Regions from separate parts of the Micromonospora sp. A3M-1-15 genome, predicted to be linked through region 1. Evidence: riboswitches for the same ligand, from Rfam matches in the RefSeq annotation. Region 1 holds a riboswitch; the other holds the start of a gene.
The links. Region 1 has a riboswitch for cyclic di-AMP ahead of NLX85_RS21500 (hypothetical protein). Riboswitches for the same ligand answer to the same signal wherever they lie in the genome.

Region 2: linked by a shared signal. The riboswitch ahead of NLX85_RS28665 (NlpC/P60 family protein) and the one ahead of NLX85_RS21500 (hypothetical protein) in region 1 are both predicted to bind cyclic di-AMP.

What each region holds. Positions count from the first base shown of each region.
Region 1 is NZ_JANAVK010000004.1:222,628-228,187, forward strand. Features, by position in the region: gene NLX85_RS21485 (STAS domain-containing protein) at 10-369, shown strand; gene NLX85_RS21490 (SRPBCC family protein) at 472-924, shown strand; gene NLX85_RS21495 (hypothetical protein) at 926-1,435, opposite strand; gene NLX85_RS21500 (hypothetical protein) at 1,533-2,600, opposite strand; cyclic di-AMP (ydaO/yuaA leader) riboswitch at 2,605-2,736, opposite strand; gene NLX85_RS21505 (cation diffusion facilitator family transporter) at 2,880-3,794, opposite strand; gene NLX85_RS21510 (AAA family ATPase) at 3,886-5,560, opposite strand, start outside.
Region 2 is NZ_JANAVK010000007.1:21,536-27,095, reverse strand. Features, by position in the region: gene NLX85_RS28680 (zinc metalloprotease) at 45-1,028, shown strand; gene NLX85_RS28675 (pyridoxamine 5'-phosphate oxidase family protein) at 1,099-1,644, opposite strand; gene dcd (dCTP deaminase) at 1,723-2,301, shown strand; gene NLX85_RS28665 (NlpC/P60 family protein) at 2,362-3,342, opposite strand; cyclic di-AMP (ydaO/yuaA leader) riboswitch at 3,411-3,548, opposite strand; gene NLX85_RS28660 (N-acetylmuramoyl-L-alanine amidase) at 3,757-5,560, shown strand, end outside.

The DNA.
Region 1 (5,560 bases):
GGTGCTCGCGTGAGCCTGTCGATCGTGAAGTCGGTGCTGGCCGGTGGTGTGGTCCAGATCGCCCCGCGGGGCGAGATCGACGTCGACACCGCGTACGAGGTGCGGGAAGCGATCGCCGAGGTGCTCGCCAAGGGCCGCCCCTCCCGGATCGAGCTCAACATGCGGCTCGTCACCTTCATCGACTCGGTCGGCATCAGCGCCATGGTCGCCGGTTTCCAGACCTGCGAGGTGAGCGGCGTCAAGCTGGTGGTCACCGAGCCGAGCCGGTTCGTGCACCGGCAGCTGTGGGTGACCGGCCTGCTCGGCCTCTTCGGCGCGCCCGAGCCCTGGTTCGCCGACAGCACCCGTGAGGTGCTCCCCGGCGCCTGATCGGCGCCCACCCCTCGCTGGTCGACGGGACTTCCGACCCGTTGCCAGCCCGGCTCCGGTACGGGACGATCGTGCGGATCCACGACGGCGAGGGGGTACCGCTTGCTCAGCAGCGACAGCTTCAGCTACACCGTGCAGGCCCGTTGCACCCGGGCGGAAGCGGTGGCCCTGCTCGGCGACCTGAGTCGGCAGGGCGAGCTGCATCCGCTGATCGTGCGGGTCCGCCAACTGCCGCCCCGCCCGGGCGCGCTGGCCAGCTACGCGATCACCGACCGGCTGGAGCTCGGCCCGCTGCACTTCCCGGTCACCTATCAGGCCGACGTGCTGATCGCCAACGAGGACGAGGTGGTCACCGTGGCCCGGCAGCAGCCGGCCACCACGGTGCGCAACCACACCCGGCTGCGTGACGAGCCCGACGGGGTGGTGCGGATCGACGTGGAGATCACCCTCTCCGCCCCCGCGCCGCTGTTCGGGTACGCCTTCCGGCAGGCCCGGGCGGCCCACCTCGGCCTGGCGAGCCGGCTCGGCGCCACCCTGGAGGGGCGGGCGGCCTGACTCAGCCGCGCCGCCCGACCGGCGCCGGTCGCCGGGCCGCCGGTCGGGCCGGCCGCAGCCGCCCCCACGGCTTGTACGTGGACAGCACCGTGACGACGAGCAGCAGCGTGCTGGAGACGGTCGGCGCGACCACGAGGTCGACGCGCAGGTGGGTGGTGGCCGCCCCGGCCAGCTCGCCGAGGTGCCGGACGCGCGGGGTGAGCAGGAGCAGCACCAGCGTGAGCACCACGGTCGTGACCGCGAACTTCACCAGCACCCAGCGCCAGCGCAGCAACCCCCACGGGGTGAGCAGCGCGCTGGCCAGCCCGACCAGCCAGACCACCACGCTCAGCGGGGCGAACAGCCAGGTGACCAGCAGCGCGGCCGCCGGGTAGACCACCTCGGGGTCGGCCCCGCGCAGCCCGGCCACGCCGAGGGTGAGCAGCACCAGGTCGGCGCCGAGCCAGCCCACCGAGGTGACGACGTGCAGGGTGAGCAGGGCCTTGCGCCCGGCGGGGGAGAGTCGACTCATGCCCCCGATGCTCGGCCGTCGTGGGCGCCGCGTCGTGGGCCGTGCGGCGACACCCGGCGTACGTCGTGGGGCGTAGGCCGGGTGCCGCCGGGGCGGGTCAGTACACCGACAGGTGCACGTGGTTGGTGTGGTCGCTGGACGGGTCGCCGTTGCCGCCGCTGTACGCCTTCCAGCCGCTGCTGGGCAGCCAGATCTGCTTGTACCAGATCACGTAGAGCACGGCGAGGGGGTCGGCGTTGCGGATGAAGTAGGCGGCCAGGTTGTTGCCGTACGTCTTGTCGCCGCCGGTGGCCACGCCGCCGAAGCCGTCCGTCTGCGCGGCGAAGTCGCAGGCCCGCCCCTTCGGGTGCTCGCCCGAGCCGCTGGGCCGGTAGCAGGACACGTACCGGGTGAAGCCGGCCGCCTTGGCCTGCTGGAGGGCGTGCAGCGTACGCGGGGTGATGCAGCCGTCGGCCGGCGTCGGGTCGTTGACGCTGCACGACTCGGGCGGCCAGGAGCCGTCGGCGTTGCGCGGGGCCGGCTTGGCGTTCGCCGAGGAGGTGCCCTGCACGCTGCCGCCGCCGCTGCTGGACGCGCGGTCGTTGGCCACCTCCAGGGCACGTTCGGCCTGCTGCTTGCGCTTGGCCATCACGGCGACCTGCTTGCGCTGCTCCTGGATCTCGCCGGTGAGCGCGGCCTGCGTGCGGGTGGCCTCGTCCCGGGTCTCGATGAGGTCGCGCAGCGCCCGGTCCTCGTGCGCGGCCACCTGCTCCAGCGCCGCCGCGCGGTCCATGAAGCCCTCCGGGCTGCTGCTGCCGAGCAGCGCCGCGGCCGTGCCCATGCGCCCGGCCCGGTACGCCACCCCGGCGATTTCGCCGACCTTGGCGTCGCGCACGGTCAACTCGGCGTTGACCGTCTTGAGCTGGGCGGTGAGCTGTTGCTGCCGGGTCACCGAGCGGTTCAACGCGGCCCGCGCCTCGAGCCAGCCCTTGCTGGCCGCGTCGAGCTGGGCGCGCAGCGCGGGCGTGCCGCCCTCGTCGTCGCCGGGTGCGGCGGCGAGCAGGCCGGTCGCCGGAGCCGCCGGGGCGGGGGAGGCCGGCGCGGCCACGACGCCGAGGGTGAGCGTCGCGATGAGCAGGGCCGCCAACCGGGCGGCCGTCCGTCGTACAGGTGCCACTGGGGGCATTCACGTGTCCTTCCGTCAACCGCCGACCGGGTTAGCTGACGGGTTCGGGACGGAAGATCCCTACCGCTGACGCGGATGCACCCCACGAACGTGGTTCCCCGGCTCGCCCCTGCGGGCGATTAGGCGACGGCCGCCGCAGGCGCCGGTGGGCGCCGCCCGGCGGGGGCCGCGGTCGAGCCTACCGGCGCTGCTCCGGGCCGGCTCCGCAGGTGGGAGCCGGTGGCCCGGTCAAAACCGGCACAAGTGCACAATAGCCACTTGAATTTAAGATTGCCCTAATTACCACTCGACCGCACCGCAGGCCCCGGGAGACGCTCCGGGTTCGATCTGCAACGTGGCGTGATCGATCGAGAAGTCCTCGTGCAGGGCGGTGCGGGCCGCGGCCAGCACGTCGCCCACCTCGGCGCCGGGGACCATGGTGAGGTGCGCCGAGGCCACCTCCATGCCCGAGGTGAGCGTCCAGACGTGCAGGTCGTGCACCTCGGCGACGCCCGGCACGGCGGCCAGCCGGTCGTGCACGGCGGTCACCTGGAGGTGCTCCGGGGCGGCCTGCACCAGGATGCGGACGGCGGCCCGGCCGAGCCGCCAGGTGCGCGGCAGGATGAACAGCCCGATCGCCACGGCGACCAGCGGGTCGGCCCACCACCAGTCGGTGAGCGCGATGACCACGGCGGCGCCGATCACCCCGAGTGAGCCGAGCAGGTCGCCCAGCACCTCCAGGTACGCCCCGCGCAGGTTGATGCTCTCCTCGGCGCCGGCACGCAGCAGCGCGAACGCGGCGACGTTGGCGAGCAGGCCGAGCACCGCCACGGCGAGCATCGGCCCGGCGAGCACCTCCGGCGGCTCGCCGAACCGGCGTACCGCCTCGATCAGGACGTAGACCGCCACGGCGCCGAGCAGCACCGCGTTGGCCAGCGCGGCCAGCACCTCGAGCCGGTAGAGCCCGAAGGTGCGCTGCGGGTCGGTGTCGGCCCGCCGGGTGGCGCTGATCGCGGCGAGGGCCATGCCGATGCCGAGGACGTCGGTGAACATGTGCCCGGCGTCGGAGAGCAGGGCCAGCGAGCCGGTGGCGAACGCGGCCACCGCCTCGACCGCCATCAGGGCGGTGAGCAGCCCGAACGCGGCCCAGAGTCGACCACGGTGGCGGTGCGCGGCGTTGGCCACCGCGCCGCTGTGGTCATGACCTGCGCCCACGCCCACACCCTCCGTCCGTCGCCCCGGCCGAGCTCAATCTATGCTCACATCGCTATATGTGCAAGTGAACGTGGGGGGCGGGAAGCCGCCGTCAGCCGACCGGGTCGAGCGTGGTGAGGCGCTGGGTGGCCCGGGAGAGCGCCACGTAGAGGGTGCGCACGCCCGACCCCGGATCGGCCCGGATCTCGCTCGGTGCGACAAGCACCACCCCGTCGTACTCCATGCCCTTGGCCTGGAGGCTGGTCACCACCTGGAGCCGGCCGCCGAGGTCGCCCAGCCAACCGGCCACCTCGTCCCGACGCGGCACCGGCGTGATCACGCCCACCGTGCCCTCGACCTCGGCCAGCAGCGCGCGGGCCGCCGCCGCGGTGGCGGCGGCCATCTCGGCGGCGGGCACGGTCCGTTCCACCGGCGCCACGCCGGTGGAACGAACGGCGGTGGGCAGCGCGAGGTCCGGGTGGACGCGGCGGATCTCCGCGGCCGCCACCGCGAAGATCTCCGCCGAGTTGCGGTAGTTGGTGGTCAGCTCGTAGCGGTACCGGCGGCGCCGGCCCAGCGCCTGGTCCCGGGCCCGCGCCAGCTCCTGCGGGTCGCCGGTCCAGGCGGTCTGCGCCGGGTCGCCCACCACCGTCCAGGAGGCCAGCCGGCCGCGCCGGCCGATCATCCGCCACTGCATCGGCGAGACGTCCTGCGACTCGTCGACCACCACGTGGGCGTAGTCGCGGTAGTCCTCCGGGCGCTCCCGGGCGGCGGCCCGGGCGGCCCGCTGCCGGTCGGCGGCCGTGCTCAGCTCGCGGACGCCGCCGGCCAGCTGGTACGGGTCCCGCTTCGGCCTCGCCCGTTGCACCGGCTTGCCGAGCAGCGCGTCCAGCTCGTCCAGCAGCGCCACGTCGGCGATGGTGAGCCCCTCGGCGTCCAGGCTCCGGTACGCCTGCGTCAGCAGCCGGATCTCGGCCCCGGACAGGATGCCGCCGGCGTACCGGCGCAGCCGCTCGGGGCGGGCCAGCCAGTCCAGCACGTGCCGCGGGTGCAGCCGGGGCCACCAGGCCTTGAGGAACTCGCGGAACTCCGGCCGCTCGATGATCTCGTCCTCGAACGCGGGCTGCTCGGGCAGCCGGCCGATCCGCAGCGCGCGGGCCTGCGCCCAGAGCACGCCGAGGACCGCGTCGAAGGCCGCTCGGCGCACCTCGTTGCGGCGCCCGCCCCGGGACAGCGTCCGGTCCCGGACCGCGTCCAGCTCGGCCCGCTCCAGCCGGAGCAGCTCGCCCCGGTAGAGCAGGCGCAGCTCGGTGGGGGAGTCGGGCACCGCGTCCCGCACCGCGCGCTCCAGCACCCGGCGCATCCGCAGCGACCCCTTCACGGCGGCCACCTCGGGCGGGTCGGTCCGGGTCGCCGACAGGCCGGGGAAGAGCGAGCCGAGCGAGTGCAGGGTGGCGGTCTCCTCGCCGAGCGACGGGAGCACCGAGGCGATGTACTGGACGAACACGCTCGACGGGCCGACCACCAGGATGCCGCCCCCGGCGTACCGGGCGCGGTCGGAGTAGAGCAGGTACGCGGCCCGGTGCAGGGCCACCGCCGTCTTGCCGGTGCCCGGGCCGCCGGAGACGATCGTGACGCCGTTGCCGGGGGAGCGGATCGCCTCGTCCTGCTCCCGCTGGATGGTGCTCACGATGTCCCGCATGCCGTGCCCGGTGGCCCGGGAGAGGGTGGCCAGCAGCGCGCCGTCGCCCACCACCGCCATGTCCGGCGGCGCCGACTCCGGGTCC
Region 2 (5,560 bases), on a different contig from region 1:
GGCGTGACATACCCCCTGTCATGCCGTTCGAAAGAGGTGGGCCCATGGGACTGCGTCCCAACCTGCTGACCCGGCGTACCGCCGGCGTCGCGTCGACGACCCTCGCGCTGCTGCTCAGCACCGCCGCCGTGGGCGTCGTCCCCGCTGCTTCGGCCTTCTCGGCCGCCCCCGACGCGTCCTGCGTCGGACCCGCTGACGTCCACTCCGACGCGCGGATCAAGAAGGGCGGCACGGCCAAGCTGGACCCGAACGAGCTGACCGCCAAGCAGGTCCGTGAGCGCGACGCCGACCTGGCGGCGGCGCTGCGTGAGCGGGCGAACTTCCGCGCCGGCGCCGGGGCCACCACGCTGGCCACGGTCACCATCCCCGTCGTCGTCCACGTCATCCAGCGGGACAGCACCCGGGCCGGGGGCAACATCCCGGACTCGATGGTGACCCAGCAGATCGACGTGCTGAACAAGGCGTACGCCGGTGCCACCGGTGGCGCCCCGACCGCCTTCAGCTTCCAGCTCACCAAGGTGCACCACGTCACCAACGCCGCCTGGTACCCGATCGTGCAGGGTTCCTCGGCCGAGCGCTCGATGAAGACCTCGCTGCGCGAGGGCGGCAAGAACACGCTCAACCTCTACCTGGGCGAGCTGAGCGACGACCTGCTCGGCTGGGCCACCTTCCCGCAGCGCAAGCTGAACAGCATGGACGGCGTGGTCGCGCTGAGCGAGTCGCTGCCGGGCGGCACGGCGACCAACTACAACCAGGGCGACACCGGCACCCACGAGGTCGGCCACTGGCTGAACCTCTACCACACCTTCCAGGGTGGCTGCTCGGGCTCGGGCGACAGCGTCTCCGACACCCCGGCCGAGGCCTCGCCGGCCTTCGAGTGCCCGACCGGCCGCGACACCTGCACCACCGCCGGCCTGGACCCGATCACCAACTTCATGGACTACACCTACGACTCGTGCATGTACCAGTTCACCCCTGGTCAGGCGAGCCGCATGCTCACCGCGTGGAACGCCTACCGCGCGGCCTGACCGCCCCGCACCACACGCCGGTGCCGGTCCCGTCCTCGGACGGGGTCGGCACCGGCTTTTCCGTGGGGGTTCAGGCCGCCGGGCGGCGGGTGTCGAAGCCGTGCCGGCCGCGCCGCCCCTCCGAGGCGAGCGGGTCGCGCCGGGCCGGGGCGCCGGCCCCCGGGTCGAGCCAGACCCGCACCTCCGGCCGGCCGCCGCCGGGGTGCGTCACCTGGTCGCGCCGGGTCAGCATCGCCACGTCGACGGTGAACTCGAACAGCCGCCAGTCGCCCTGCGAGGCGGCCCGGCCGATCCGGGCCACCCGGGCCACGGTCGCCGGATCGGTCACGGGGCGGGCCCGGCCAGCCACGTAGGCCTCGTCGTCGCTCTCCTCCGGCGGGAAGGAGTGCAGCGCGAAGCGGCCGTCGCGTTCGAGGTCGCGGCGCTTGGGGGAGTCGATGACGAAGCACCAGAGACCGTCGTCGGTGATGACCGGGGAGACCGGGTGCACCCGCGGGCCGCCGTCGGCACGGACCGTGGCGAGGTAGCCGAAACCCGGCCCGTACTGCTGCAACAGGAGGCGGATCTCGTCGGCGAGTCGGGGCTCGTCGGCGGCGAATTCGGACCAGGAAGCCATGCGGACATTCTATCGAACAGGTGTACGAAGATGTAGTCCGACACGCAGGTCACCCGTACCGGTCGCTATGGTGTTCCGATGCTGCTCTCCGACCGCGACCTGGTCTCCGAGATCAAGGCGGGCACGCTCGCGCTGGAGCCCTTCGAGCCCACGCTGGTGCAACCGTCCAGCATCGACGTACGCCTGGACCGGCTGTTCCGGGTCTTCAACAACCATCTCTACACGCACATCGACCCGTCCGTGCAGCAGGACGATCTCACCTCGATGGTGGAGGTGCCGGAAGGCCAGCCGTTCGTGCTGCACCCGGGCGAGTTCGTGCTCGCCTCCACGCTGGAGGTCATCTCGCTGGGCGACCAGCTCGCCGGGCGCCTGGAGGGCAAGTCCAGCCTGGGCCGGCTGGGCCTGCTCACCCACTCCACGGCCGGCTTCATCGACCCGGGCTTCTCCGGCCACGTCACGCTGGAGCTGTCCAACGTGGCGAACCTGCCGATCACGCTCTGGCCGGGCATGAAGATCGGCCAGCTCTGCATCTTCCGGCTCTCCTCGCCGGCCGAGCACCCGTACGGCTCGGCGGTCTACGGGTCGCGCTACCAGGGGCAGCGCGGGCCGACCCCGAGCCGGTCCTGGCAGAACTGGCGCACCTGGCCGACCCGCTGACCGACCGGCACTCGGGAACGGCGCAGGGGCCCCCGCGGCACGGGAGCCCCCGCGGACCGGTCAGCCCGGGCGGCCATAGCTGTTGATCTGGCCGTCGTCGACGCGCTTCATCGTGATCGGCTTGCCGGACTGGGAGGCGTGCACCACCCAGCCGTCACCGACGTACATGGCGACGTGGTGCAGGTCGCTGTAGTAGAAGACGAGGTCGCCGGCGCGCAGCTCGCTCCGGCTCACCCGCCTGGTCACGTCGTGCTGCTGCCGGGCGTTGTGCGGCAGCGAGACGCCGGCCTTGGCCCAGGCCGCCATGGTGAGGCCGGAGCAGTCGAAGTGGTCGGGGCCGGCGGCGCCCCAGACGTAGATCTTGCCGATCTGGGCGCAGGCGAACTTGACCGCCACGCCGGCCGGGCCACCGGGGTAGCCGGCGGGACACGGCGCCGGACGCAGCGGACCGCCACCGCCGCTGCCGTAGACCTTGAGCCGGAGCTTCTGCAGCTTGACGATCTCGGCGTCGATCTGCTTCTTCTTCGCCGCGAGCTGCGCCTCGGTGCGCGCCAGCTCGCTGATCATCTCGTCCAGCGGCTGCTTCTTGGCGGCCAGCTGGTCGCGCAGCTCGGCGACGGTACGCACCTGCGCCTGCTGGCGGTTCGCGAAGCGGTCGAGCAGTGCGAGGCCGTCCACCAGCTCGCTCGGCGACCGGCTGCCCAGCAGCGCGTTGACGGTGGAGAGGTTGTTGTCGCCCTTGTACGCGTCGGCGGCGAGGCCGCCAACCTGGCCGAGGGCGGCGTCCACCCGGGCCTGGAGCGGGGCGATCTGCTTGGCGAGCGCGGCGGCCTGCTTGCGCTTGGCGGCGAGCTGCTCGCGGGTGGCGTTGACCTGTTCGATGATCGGTTCGAGCTTGTTCCAGTCCTGGTCGATCTGGCGCTCGATCTCGGTGACCGACGGTTCGGCGTGGGCCGCCGTGGCGCCGCCGGTCAGGACGACGGCGGTGCCGGCCAGGGCGGCGAGGACGGTGGTGAAGCGGGACCAGCGGGAACGCGGCACAGCCGTCGACCGGTCGACCGACCGGCTCGACGGTGGCCGCGGGGCATGGTGTGCCACCGGGCTTCCGTACTCCTTCTTCGTGCCCGCCTACCGAGTTAGCTGACGGGTTCGGGCGGGAAGGGAGCCGCCCTACCGCAGTGGCTGCGGATTCACCCCAGGTACCTGGGTCCCCGGCTCGCCCGGAGGCGACTCGGCGGTGTCGAACCGTCACCACCCGGGTTGGACGGTGAAACTGGCGGCCGACGATTGACCAGAGTAGAGATGGCCGTTACCGATCCGCAACCCAAGACGCCGTGACACTCCGTGCCCGAAGGTTTTTTTCACGGCAGATTACCTCTCGGAAAGGTATTGACCCGGAGGTTGCGCGGGGCGAGGGTGAGGACGCAGTGACCCCCATCCCTGTCTGGAGGTTCGATGCACCTCTCACCCCCGCCGTCGGGCAGACGGATGCTGCTGGCAGCCGCCGTCGCGGCGGCCACCGCGCTCGTGGCCACCGGACCGGTGGCCGCGGAACCGAGCACCGCCCAAACCACCACCGACCGCCAGGAGCAGTACGCCGCCGCCGCGGCGGAGTACGGCGTGCCGCAGAGCGTCCTGCTCGGCGTCTCGTACCTGGAGTCGCGCTGGGACACCCACCCGGGCCAGCCGAGCACCAGCGGCGGCTACGGCCCGATGCACCTCACCGACGCCCAGCACGTCCTCTCGACCCCGGCCAGCGGCCACGTCGACGAGGACGAGGACCCGCGGGGCGACGACTCGCGCCCGCTCACCCTCGACCCGGCCACCGCGTCGGCGCCGGCGGAGGACGTGCTGCCGCAGGCGTCCCTGCAGACGCTCGACGCCGCCGCGGCGCTCACCGGCCTCGCCGAGGAGACGCTGCGCACCGACGCGGCCGCGAACATCCGGGGCGGGGCGGCGCTGCTCGCCTCGTACCAGAAGGAACTGGGCGCGCCGGTCGGGGCCGGCACCGACCCGGCGGCCTGGTACGGCGCGGTGGCCCGCTACTCCGGCGCGGACACCGAGGACGCGGCGGCGGCCTTCGCCGACGAGGTCTACGACCAGCTCGGCCTCGGCGCGGCCCGGACCACCGACGACGGCCAGCGGGTGACGCTGGCCGCCACCACGGTGACGCCGGACCAGTCCGGGCTGCACAAGCTGGGGCTGCGCCGGGCCGAGCGGCCGGACGGCCTGGAGTGCCCGGTGCGGCTCGCCTGCGAGTGGATCCCGGCCCCCTACGAGCAGCTCAGCGCCGACCCGGGCGACTACGGCAACCACGACCTCGGGAACCGGCCGGCCCAGCAGAAGATCGAGTACATCGTCATCCACGACACCGAGGGCTACTTCCGCCCGAGCGTCGACCTGGTGAAGCGGGCCGACTACCTGGGCTGGCACTACACGCTGCGCTCGGTGGACGGCTACGTGGCCCAGCACATCAAGGCCAAGGACGTCGGCTGGCACGCCGGCAACTGGTACGTCAACGCCAAGTCCATCGGCCTCGAACACGAGGGCTTCGCCGGGCACGGCACCTGGTACACCGAGGCGATGTACCGGGCGTCGGCCAAGCTGGTCCGGCACCTGGCCCTGCGCTTCCAGATCCCGCTGGACCGGCAGCACATCATCGGCCACGACAACGTGCCCGGCACCACCGCCGGCACCGTGGCCGGCATGCACTGGGACCCGGGCCCGTACTGGGACTGGTCGCACTACTTCGACCTCATGAAGGCGCCGTTCCACTCCACCGGCACGCCGCACACCGGCCTGGTCACCATCGACCCGGACTTCGCCACCAACCAGCCCGCCTTCACCGGTTGCAACCAGCAGCCGCCGGGCGTGCCGAAGCCCACGCCGCCGGCCGCGCCCTGCCCCCTGCGGGGCTCGTCCGCAGTGATCCTGCGGACCGCCCCGAGCGCGACCGCCCCGCTGGTCAACGACCTCGGTCTGCGGCCGAACGGCACGCCGGACACCATGTACATCTCCGACCACGGCGCCCGCGCCTCGGCCGGCCAGACGTACGCCCTGGCGGACGTGCAGGGTGACTGGACGGCGATCTGGTACCTCGGCCAGAAGGCCTGGTTCTTCAACCCGGCCTCGGCGCCCACCGCCAAGTGGTCGGCGGGCTTCGTGGTGACGCCCAAGCCGGGCAAGACCACCATCCCGGTGTACGGGCGGGCCTACCCGGAGAAGGAGGCCTACCCGGCCACCATCCCGTACCAGACCA